DNA from 2 places in the Exiguobacterium sp. s95 genome. Region 1 is predicted to be linked to the other one. Evidence: predicted binding sites of a transcription regulator. Region 1 holds the regulator's gene; the other holds the start of a gene.
The links. Region 1 encodes Rex, which represses fermentation and respiration genes when NADH is low (regulators of the CRP and FNR family bind a similar motif). Its sites were predicted from a motif close to TTGTGAAATATTTCACAA; they were not measured.
Positions count from the first base shown of each region.

Region 1 (4,241 bases):
GAGTCCCGAGCCACAGCAACGATTGGTTCGTCACTTGGTCGCTTGAGAGATAGCGCGCCAGGATTTTTCGTTTTTCGAGTCGAAACGGGAGATCAAACACGAGAAAGACAAGCGGTAACAGACTCAAATACATGGTCGTGCTGAAGATTTCCGTGAATGTGCCGATTGTCGCCATCAAGGCAGCGATGACCCAACTCTTATTCTGCAATTGATTTTTTTCGATATAAGCAACCGTCAACGCCTGTAATCGTTCCTCTCGGAGCGTTTGTTCCATCCTGAAATGCCCTCCCTCGTTTCAACTGTCTATACTGTCATATACTTACAGTTTACCAGTTATGTTTCAAAAAAAAAGAAACTTCCTTAAAAAAGGAGTTTCTAGGCTGAAACTTGAATGATGAGATAGATGACGCTATACGCAACAATTGCTAACGGAATCAGTGCCACACCAATCAACCAACCGTTCTTATCACGGATTCCGAGATACAGAACAAGACAGCCGACGATGAAGGCAATTAACGTCGTAAATGGATTCATAATGCTTCCCCCTCTTGATTACCTATTAAGAAATTTCCCATTCCCTCAAAAGGATAAACACAGAAAACGACTTCAATCGGTTCATCAACATTATCCAGGCTGTAAGCTTCTGTTTTGCCGCCACCACTATAACAAAAAACACCACTCGGCAAATGCCAAGTGATGTACATATGGAGACTATCGGGCTCGAACCGACGACCTTTTGGCTGCCAGCCAAACGCTCTCCCAGCTGAGCTAAGCCCCCTCATATTCTTGTAATCAGTATAAACCATATCGATTCACTTTTTCAATATAAAAAGAGCGCTTCCAAACAAAAACCTCTCCGTCGCCGAAACGACCGAGAGGAGACTGTTACTTATTCAACTCACGCATCAAATCCGCTTGCCGTTCAAGCTCCGCCTGTTGCTCAAGAATCAGTACTTTTTTGTACGTCCGGGCTGAAATCATGATGCTGATTTCATAGAGGACGAACAACGGTACCGAAATCATCAGATGTGACGTCACATCCGGTGGTGAGATTAAAGCCGCGATGACAAACAGCGCAAAGTACGCATATTTCCGATTTTTCCGCATGAACAATGGCGTCACGAGTCCAAGACGAGTCAAGAACATCGTCACGACCGGCAATTGGAACAAGATACCGAACGGAATCGTCAGCCGGATTAAGAAACTGAAATAGTTTTCGACCCCGATGACTTGCTCGATGCCGAGCTCTTGCCCAAGTTCCGTCGATACTTTGAGTAGAAACGGAAGTAACCAAAAATAAGAGAACGCGATTCCGGACAAAAATAAGAAAAACGTGACCGGAATATACGTCAAGGTCGCTTTCTGTTCCTGTTCGAATAAACCGGGTCGGATGAACGCCCATAGCTGGTACATCCAAAATGGTGAAGCCAGGACGACCGCGATGATGAACGCTAAATTCAAGTACAACATCAGGGGATCGGCCACATTAAAGGCATTCAATCCGATGCCGAGCTCTTTCAAGTCTGACTGCAGAAAACGCACGAGCGGTCGGACGAGCGGAAAGGCCGCGGCGAACAAGACGACGACGATGATGAGTGACCAGACGATCCGCTTGCGCAACTCGTCTAGATGCGATGTCACACTCTGTTCTTGATCAATCGCCATAATTTAATCACTTCTCTTTCGATTCATCCTTTTTGTCTTTATCATCGTCCATGATGCCGTTTGTCGCACTCTTGAACTCTTTTAACGTCTGACCGGCAGCACGACCGAGCTCCGGTAACTTTTTCGGCCCGAAGATGATTAAGGCGACGGCACCGATTAAGGCGATGCTTCCTGGTCCAATACCGAGTGTGAACGGGATTAAGTTTTCCATTATGATTTCACTCCTTCAGCTGATTGCGAATAATGCTTCATGAAATAAACTAGTGACTGCAACTCGATCGACAAATCGATGTGATGGACCCGAACATGGGCCGGTACGTTCAACCGCGCCGGTGTAAAGTTCAGAATTCCGGTCACACCATACTCAACTAACTCATCCGCTACTGACTGTGCGAACTGGGATGGGACCGTCAAGATGGCGACATCAACCTTGTTCGCTTCGATTTGCTCTTTCATGTCAGAGACATGATAGATAGGAACGTCTTGCGTCGTTGTTCCGACCTTGTTTTCGTCCGCATCAAACGCAACGACTATCCGAGTACTATTATTCTTTAAAAAGTTATAATTTGCAAACGCCGTTCCGAGATGTCCGACCCCGACAAGTGCCACATTCGTGACTTCATCCTGATTCAGTGTCTTTCGGAAAAACGTCAATAGATGTTGTACGTTGTAACCGTATCCTTTTTTCCCTAACGCCCCAAAGTAGGAAAAATCGCGGCGGATCGTCGCTGAATCGACTTTGACCGCTTCACTGAGCTCTGCTGAAGAGACGCGCAGCTTGCCTGAGTTATAAAGACTCTGAATGAAACGATAATATAACGGCAGTCGTTTCGCCGTCGCTTGTGGTATTTTTGTGTCTGGCCCATTCATACTGCAGTTCCCCCTTCGACCACGTTCTGACGTGGCACCCAAATCAATGCAAAGAATTCTATTCTCTTTGATTGTAAACCACTTCACATAGACTAACAAATAATATATTCCACGGGACTCCTGCGTTTTTTTCATGATAGACTAAAGGGTGGAAGGATGGATGTTTTTATGATTCTCTTACAAGTGAACCAACTATCAAAATCATTCGGTGTTGAGCCGATTTTAGACAATATTAAACTCGAAGTGCAGGAGCGGGACCGGATTGCGCTCGTCGGACGAAATGGTGCCGGAAAATCAACACTTTTAAAAATCATCGCCGGAGAGCTCAGTCATGACTCTGGTGAGATCATGAAGAGTAAGGAAGTGAAAATCGGTTACCTCGCCCAGGACAGTGGTCTTGAGTCGAATGAAACGATTTGGAATGAAATGTTGACCGTGTTCGAGCATCTGCAAGAGCAGGAACGTTCGCTCCGTCGGATGGAGATTGAGATGGGGATGGACCATATCTTGAATGATGCTGTTGCTTACGACCGTCTGTTGAAAACATACGATCAGGCACAACATGACTTCTCGGACGCCGGCGGTTACCAGTTCGAAGCCAACATCCGCTCCGTCCTGCACGGGATGCGTTTTTATCCGGACGATTATTCACGCCGGATCCAGACGCTATCCGGTGGACAACGGACGCGACTCGCACTGGCGAAGATGTTGCTCCAGGCACCTGAGCTGTTGATTCTTGACGAGCCGACGAACCACCTCGACATCGATACACTCTCTTGGCTCGAAAGTTATCTGGCTGGTTACCGTGGAGCGGTCTTGATCGTCTCCCATGACCGTTACTTCCTCGACCAGGTCGTCAACGTCGTCTATGAATTGTCACGGAACGTCTGCCGGAAGTTTACCGGCAACTACACGAAGTACTTGGAACAAAAGGCAGCACTGTATGAACAAGAGATGAAGCAGTTCGAACAGCAACAGGAAGACATCGCGAAGATGCAAGACTTCATCCAGCGTAACATCGCACGGGCGACGACGACGAAACGCGCACAAAGCGTCCGCAAACGTCTTGAAAAAGTCGACCGGATTGATCGTCCGGATGGGGATGAACGCAGCACCGTTCTGTCGTTCCCGATTGAAAAACAAAGTGGGAACGATGTGTTACAAGTCACGCAACTCGCGGTCGGCTATGAAGAAGCCGTCTCAAAAGGCATCACGTTCCGCTTACAACGCGGCGAATCCCTCGCCCTCGTTGGTCCGAACGGAATCGGAAAATCAACGTTACTGAAAGTTCTTGTCAACCGGATTAAACCGTTATTCGGTGAACATCGTTTCGGGACCGGCGTTTCCGTCGGCTACTACGATCAGGAGCAGGCCGAGCTCAACGACCGCAACCGGGTCATCGATGAAATTTGGAACGAGTGGCCGTTGATGCGGGAACAACAAGTCCGGTCCGTCCTCGGTCAATTCCTGTTCAGTGGTGATGATGTCTTTAAACTTGTCCACGAATTATCCGGCGGCGAGCGCGGACGCCTCGCCCTCGCGAAGTTAAAATTACGCAAAACGAACGTCCTCATTCTCGATGAGCCGACCAATCACCTCGATCTTGATTCGAAGATGGTGCTTGAGAACGCACTTGTCGACTATGAAGGCACGCTCCTGTTCGTCTCCCACGACCGTTACTTCATCGACCGGGTTGCGACACGCGT
Region 1 is NZ_JACSMM010000009.1:8,783-13,023, reverse strand. Features, by position in the region: gene KNP99_RS12665 (hypothetical protein) at 1-274, opposite strand, end outside; gene KNP99_RS12660 (hypothetical protein) at 376-534, opposite strand; tRNA gene KNP99_RS12655 (tRNA-Ala) at 706-778, opposite strand; gene tatC (twin-arginine translocase subunit TatC) at 886-1,665, opposite strand; gene KNP99_RS12645 (twin-arginine translocase TatA/TatE family subunit) at 1,673-1,876, opposite strand; gene KNP99_RS12640 (redox-sensing transcriptional repressor Rex) at 1,876-2,535, opposite strand; gene KNP99_RS12635 (ABC-F family ATP-binding cassette domain-containing protein) at 2,704-4,241, shown strand, end outside.

Region 2 (4,241 bases), on a different contig from region 1:
CGTATTCCGAATCCCGTGCGAGTAACGCCTCATGTGTGCCTTGGTCGACGATCCGGCCGGCCTCTAAAATGACGATGTTGTCCGACTGTTCGATCGTATGCAGACGGTGTGCGACCGTGATGACGGTCGCCGTCCGTCCGAGTTCCTGGATTGCCTGCTGTAACAGGTGTTCCGTCTTAACGTCGAGTCCCGTCGTCGGTTCATCGAACAGGATGACGTTCGGCCGTTTCAAGAAGGCACGGGCGAGTGCGACCCGTTGTTTTTCGCCACCCGATAGACCGCGCCCCCCTTCACCGATTCCGGTGTCGAGCCCGTCCGGTAAACTCGCAATCAGTTCCCCGAGTCCTGCGGCAGCTGCCGCACGCTCGATGTCTGTCCGCGTCGCCTCCCGTAATTCACCGATGGCGATGTTGTCGGCGAGTGTCCCCGCATACAGGTAAGGATGCTGCGAGATATAGCTGAGCTGTCCGAACCAGCTCGTTTCCGTGATTTGTGCGCGTGGCTGACCATTCAGGAGCACTTCGCCGTTCTTTGGATCGGCCAGTCCCGCGAGTAACTGCAGGACGGTCGACTTCCCGGCACCACTTCGTCCGATCAAGGCGACTTTTTGGTACGGTTCGATGCGCAGCGTGACGTCGGTCAGTGCAAACCGCTCGTCCTGATACGTAAAGTCCACGTCTTTCAGTTCAATCCGCGGTGGTGTCGCGGACTTTAACGCCTCCGTTCCGAACGTTACGCCCCGGTCGTCTTGCGTCAGTTCAGACGCAATCTGTTTCGCCGCCGCAACACTGCCCCGTCCGGTATGGAACGCTGCCCCCATCTCTTTTAAGGCCAAATAATACTCCGGTGCAAGCACGAGCATCAAGAAGGCTGGAACAAAGGTGATGCTTTGAAATAAAATCAACCGGAGACTGACCTCAAGCGCAATCATCCCCATGCTGAGCATCGAGATGAACTCAAGCATCAACGACGACAAGAAGGCGAGCTTCAGCACGGTCAGCGTCGCATCGCGGAAGTCGAGACTACTCCGTTCGATGACGTCCTGCTGTGCTTTCGCGCGACCAAACAACTTTAACGTCGTGATGCCTTGCAGCGTATCGAGGAAGGTTCCGGAGAACGCCGTCATCTTCTCGAGCTGCGTATCGGCACGTTTTTGCGTCATGATTCCGATGACGATGTAGAACAGTGGAATGAATGGTGCCGTGATCATCATGACGAGTCCCGTAATCCAGTCATAACTGAATGCTGCGATCAGCACCATCAAGGGAACGATCGACGTCTGGATGACTTTCGGCAAGTATTGGCTGTAATAGCTGTCCATCTCATCGACCGCGTCAAGCAACACACTGACCTTTTGTCCCGACTGTCCTTGCGACATCACTTCGACGGAACTCATCGTATACTTCGCGACGAGCGCCTGGCGAATGTCTTGTTTGACACGTGCCGCGAGAACCGTCCCGAGCCGCCCGTTCCAGTACGTGACAGCGACCCGTAACATCAGCATGAGCAGTAAGATACCGAGTAGCGGAACAATTGCCGCAAAGGCGTCCCCTTGGAGAAAAATGCGGTCGACGATGATGACGATCAAGTACGATTGACCGATGACCGCAATCCCCATCAGGACAGCCGCCAGCATCAATTGCAACATGATCGTACGTGGAATCGAGATGATTCCTTTAAGTGGATTCATATAAAAACGCCCCTTCACAAATTGTGAACGACTTTTAGTGAATATTTTCACATATCGTACATTCAGTATACCGAATCCTTCGTTTAGTTGCCATGAGAATGCCGCTCCAAAGGTGTGACGGTTTTGTGAGAAGCGTTTTACTCGACAAAATTGCTAACGTCCACTATTATAGACAATAGTTATCTACGTTATACAGAAAGGGCGAATTACCATGCAAATGAAAACCGGAGTCGAACAATCCGTCTACGCGATGCTGTTACTGACCTTTTTGCCGGAGAAAGGACTTTTACCCGGTGAGTTCATCAGTCAGCAGCTCGGCGCTTCACCGACGTACTTTCAAAAACTATTGCGTAAACTCGTCAGTGCCGACCTCCTTCTGTCTGTCCCGGGGGTCAAAGGCGGTTTCCGACTGAATCAACCTTCCGATCGGATTCGTATCTTTGACGTCTACGAAGCCATCGAAGGAAAACAATCCCTTTATGCTTCAAGTGGTGTCTTTGAAGACTTGATGGGCATCAAAGAACAGAACGTCCGCCTCTTATCTAACTTGATGACGGAAGCGGAAGATGCTTGGCAATCGACCTTAAAACGTGAAACGATTGGATCGCTCCGACAGGAAATCGACAGGAACTGTCCCCCTGACCACTTAACGACATTGCAAGCCTTGATTGAACAACAAATGATTCGCAACTAAAAGGAGACTTACGCATGACTACACTTGACCGCTACTTTGAGTTATTTGACGCTTCCCGGACCGATGAACAGGCTTTTAGTGACCTCTCTTCCCTCTTTTCGGACGACATCACGTTCGTCTTGAGTGGACAGGAACAACATGGCATCGACGCCTGGAAAAAATTCGTCCGCCTGGTCTTCACTGCCAACCAGGACATCAAGCACATGTATGAAGCCTGGCTCCCGTCAGCAGATGGCGATACATTCGAGACACGCTGGGCCGTCTGCGGCAAGCGGGCTGACGGAGCGGTCTTCACGCAGGACGGGACGGATATCGCCCGCCTTGATGCAGACGGAAAAATCGTCTACCTCGCCAATGTGCCGGATGATGCGAAGATGTTTAACAATTACAACGACTAACCCAAAGAGACCGTTCCCCACTCGGAACGGTCTCTTTTTGAAGTCATCCGCTTATAAGTTTGCTGCTTCGAACGTGTCGCCGCCTTCAATCGTTCCGTTATCAAAACCTTTTTGGAACCAGCTTTTCCGTTGTTTCGATGTCCCGTGCGTAAAGCTTTCCGGCACGACGTATCCTTGACCTTTTTTCTGAAGGGTATCGTCACCGACGGCATTTGCAGCACCAAGCGCTTCTTCAAGGTCGCCTTCTTCCAACAAGTTCTCCCCTTGCGCGTGATGTGCCCACACGCCGGCATAATAATCTGCCTGCAGTTCGAACCGGACGAGGTATTTATTGAATTTCTCTTCGCTCATCTTTTGACGGAGCGGCATGATCTCATCTGACGTCCCGAGTAACGTCTGGACGTGATGACCGACTTCATGGGCAATGACGTAAGCCATCGCAAAGTCGCCAGGCGCCCCGTACTTAGTTTGTAATTCATCATAAAAACTTAAATCAATGTATAATTTCTGATCGCCTGGACAATAAAAAGGACCGACCGATTTTCCGGCTTGTCCACACGCTGAACTGACTTGGTCGGTATAAAGGACAAGTGTCGGTTCTTTGTATGTCATCCCGTCTTGTTTAAACTCCTTCGTCCAGACACGTTCCGTATCGGCGAGCACGACCGAGACAAAATCGGCGGCTTCTTTTTCTTTCGCTGTTTCTTGATAGCCTGAGTTCGTCCCGCTCTCTGAACCGGATAAATCCCCAAGCAAATCAGCAGGATTCCCACCCATCAACGTCACGACGATCAAGATGATGATGCCAAGTCCACCTCCGATTCCCGCGATTCCTTTCCCACCCATTCCCCGGCGGTCTTCTACGTTTGAACTTCGTTCTCTTCCCTTCCACTTCATGCGGCTTCCTCCTACCAATTTCGATGTTTTTATATACCCGTTCAGGCATTTATTCATGCCACGTTCTTTTAGAAAAATAATGGATGTGCATCTAACTTTTTTTCCAGTCAACAAACACATGCGTGCAACCGATAGTCTTGATACGTCTACCAAAACAGGACTTTGTCTTTGTTTTAGTTTCAACTAGAAATCGGAGGAATTTTATTTTATGAAACGTCATCAACTCATGCTCAGCATCACGTCTCTTATCGTCGTTTTATCTTTAATCGTCCATGGACTCCACCGCTTCACAACGTTTGGAGAAGGCTACTCCCTTTTACAGGGAAAAGGACCAGCCGCGTCGCTCGCTATGTTAACGGTCGTCGCGCTGATTCCTATCTTTTTTCTCTTCGCAGCTGTTATCCTGTACCGCCTTAATCCGCAGAGTAAACAGGTCGCCATCCTCTTGACACTGACGCTGACATTCGCAAGCATGTCAATCATCGCCGGTGGAGAGGGTCTCGTCGAATATCACTTCTCGATTTTCATGGTTCTGGCATTGATTGCCTATTTCCGGCGAATC
Region 2 is NZ_JACSMM010000007.1:110,154-114,394, forward strand. Features, by position in the region: gene cydD (thiol reductant ABC exporter subunit CydD) at 1-1,690, opposite strand, end outside; gene KNP99_RS11820 (Rrf2 family transcriptional regulator) at 1,902-2,384, shown strand; gene KNP99_RS11825 (nuclear transport factor 2 family protein) at 2,399-2,782, shown strand; gene ypfJ (KPN_02809 family neutral zinc metallopeptidase) at 2,834-3,679, opposite strand; gene KNP99_RS11835 (methyl-accepting chemotaxis protein) at 3,888-4,241, shown strand, end outside.
Region 2: a site for Rex is predicted at 1,726-1,743, ahead of cydD (thiol reductant ABC exporter subunit CydD). Genes of this name have one in related genera too.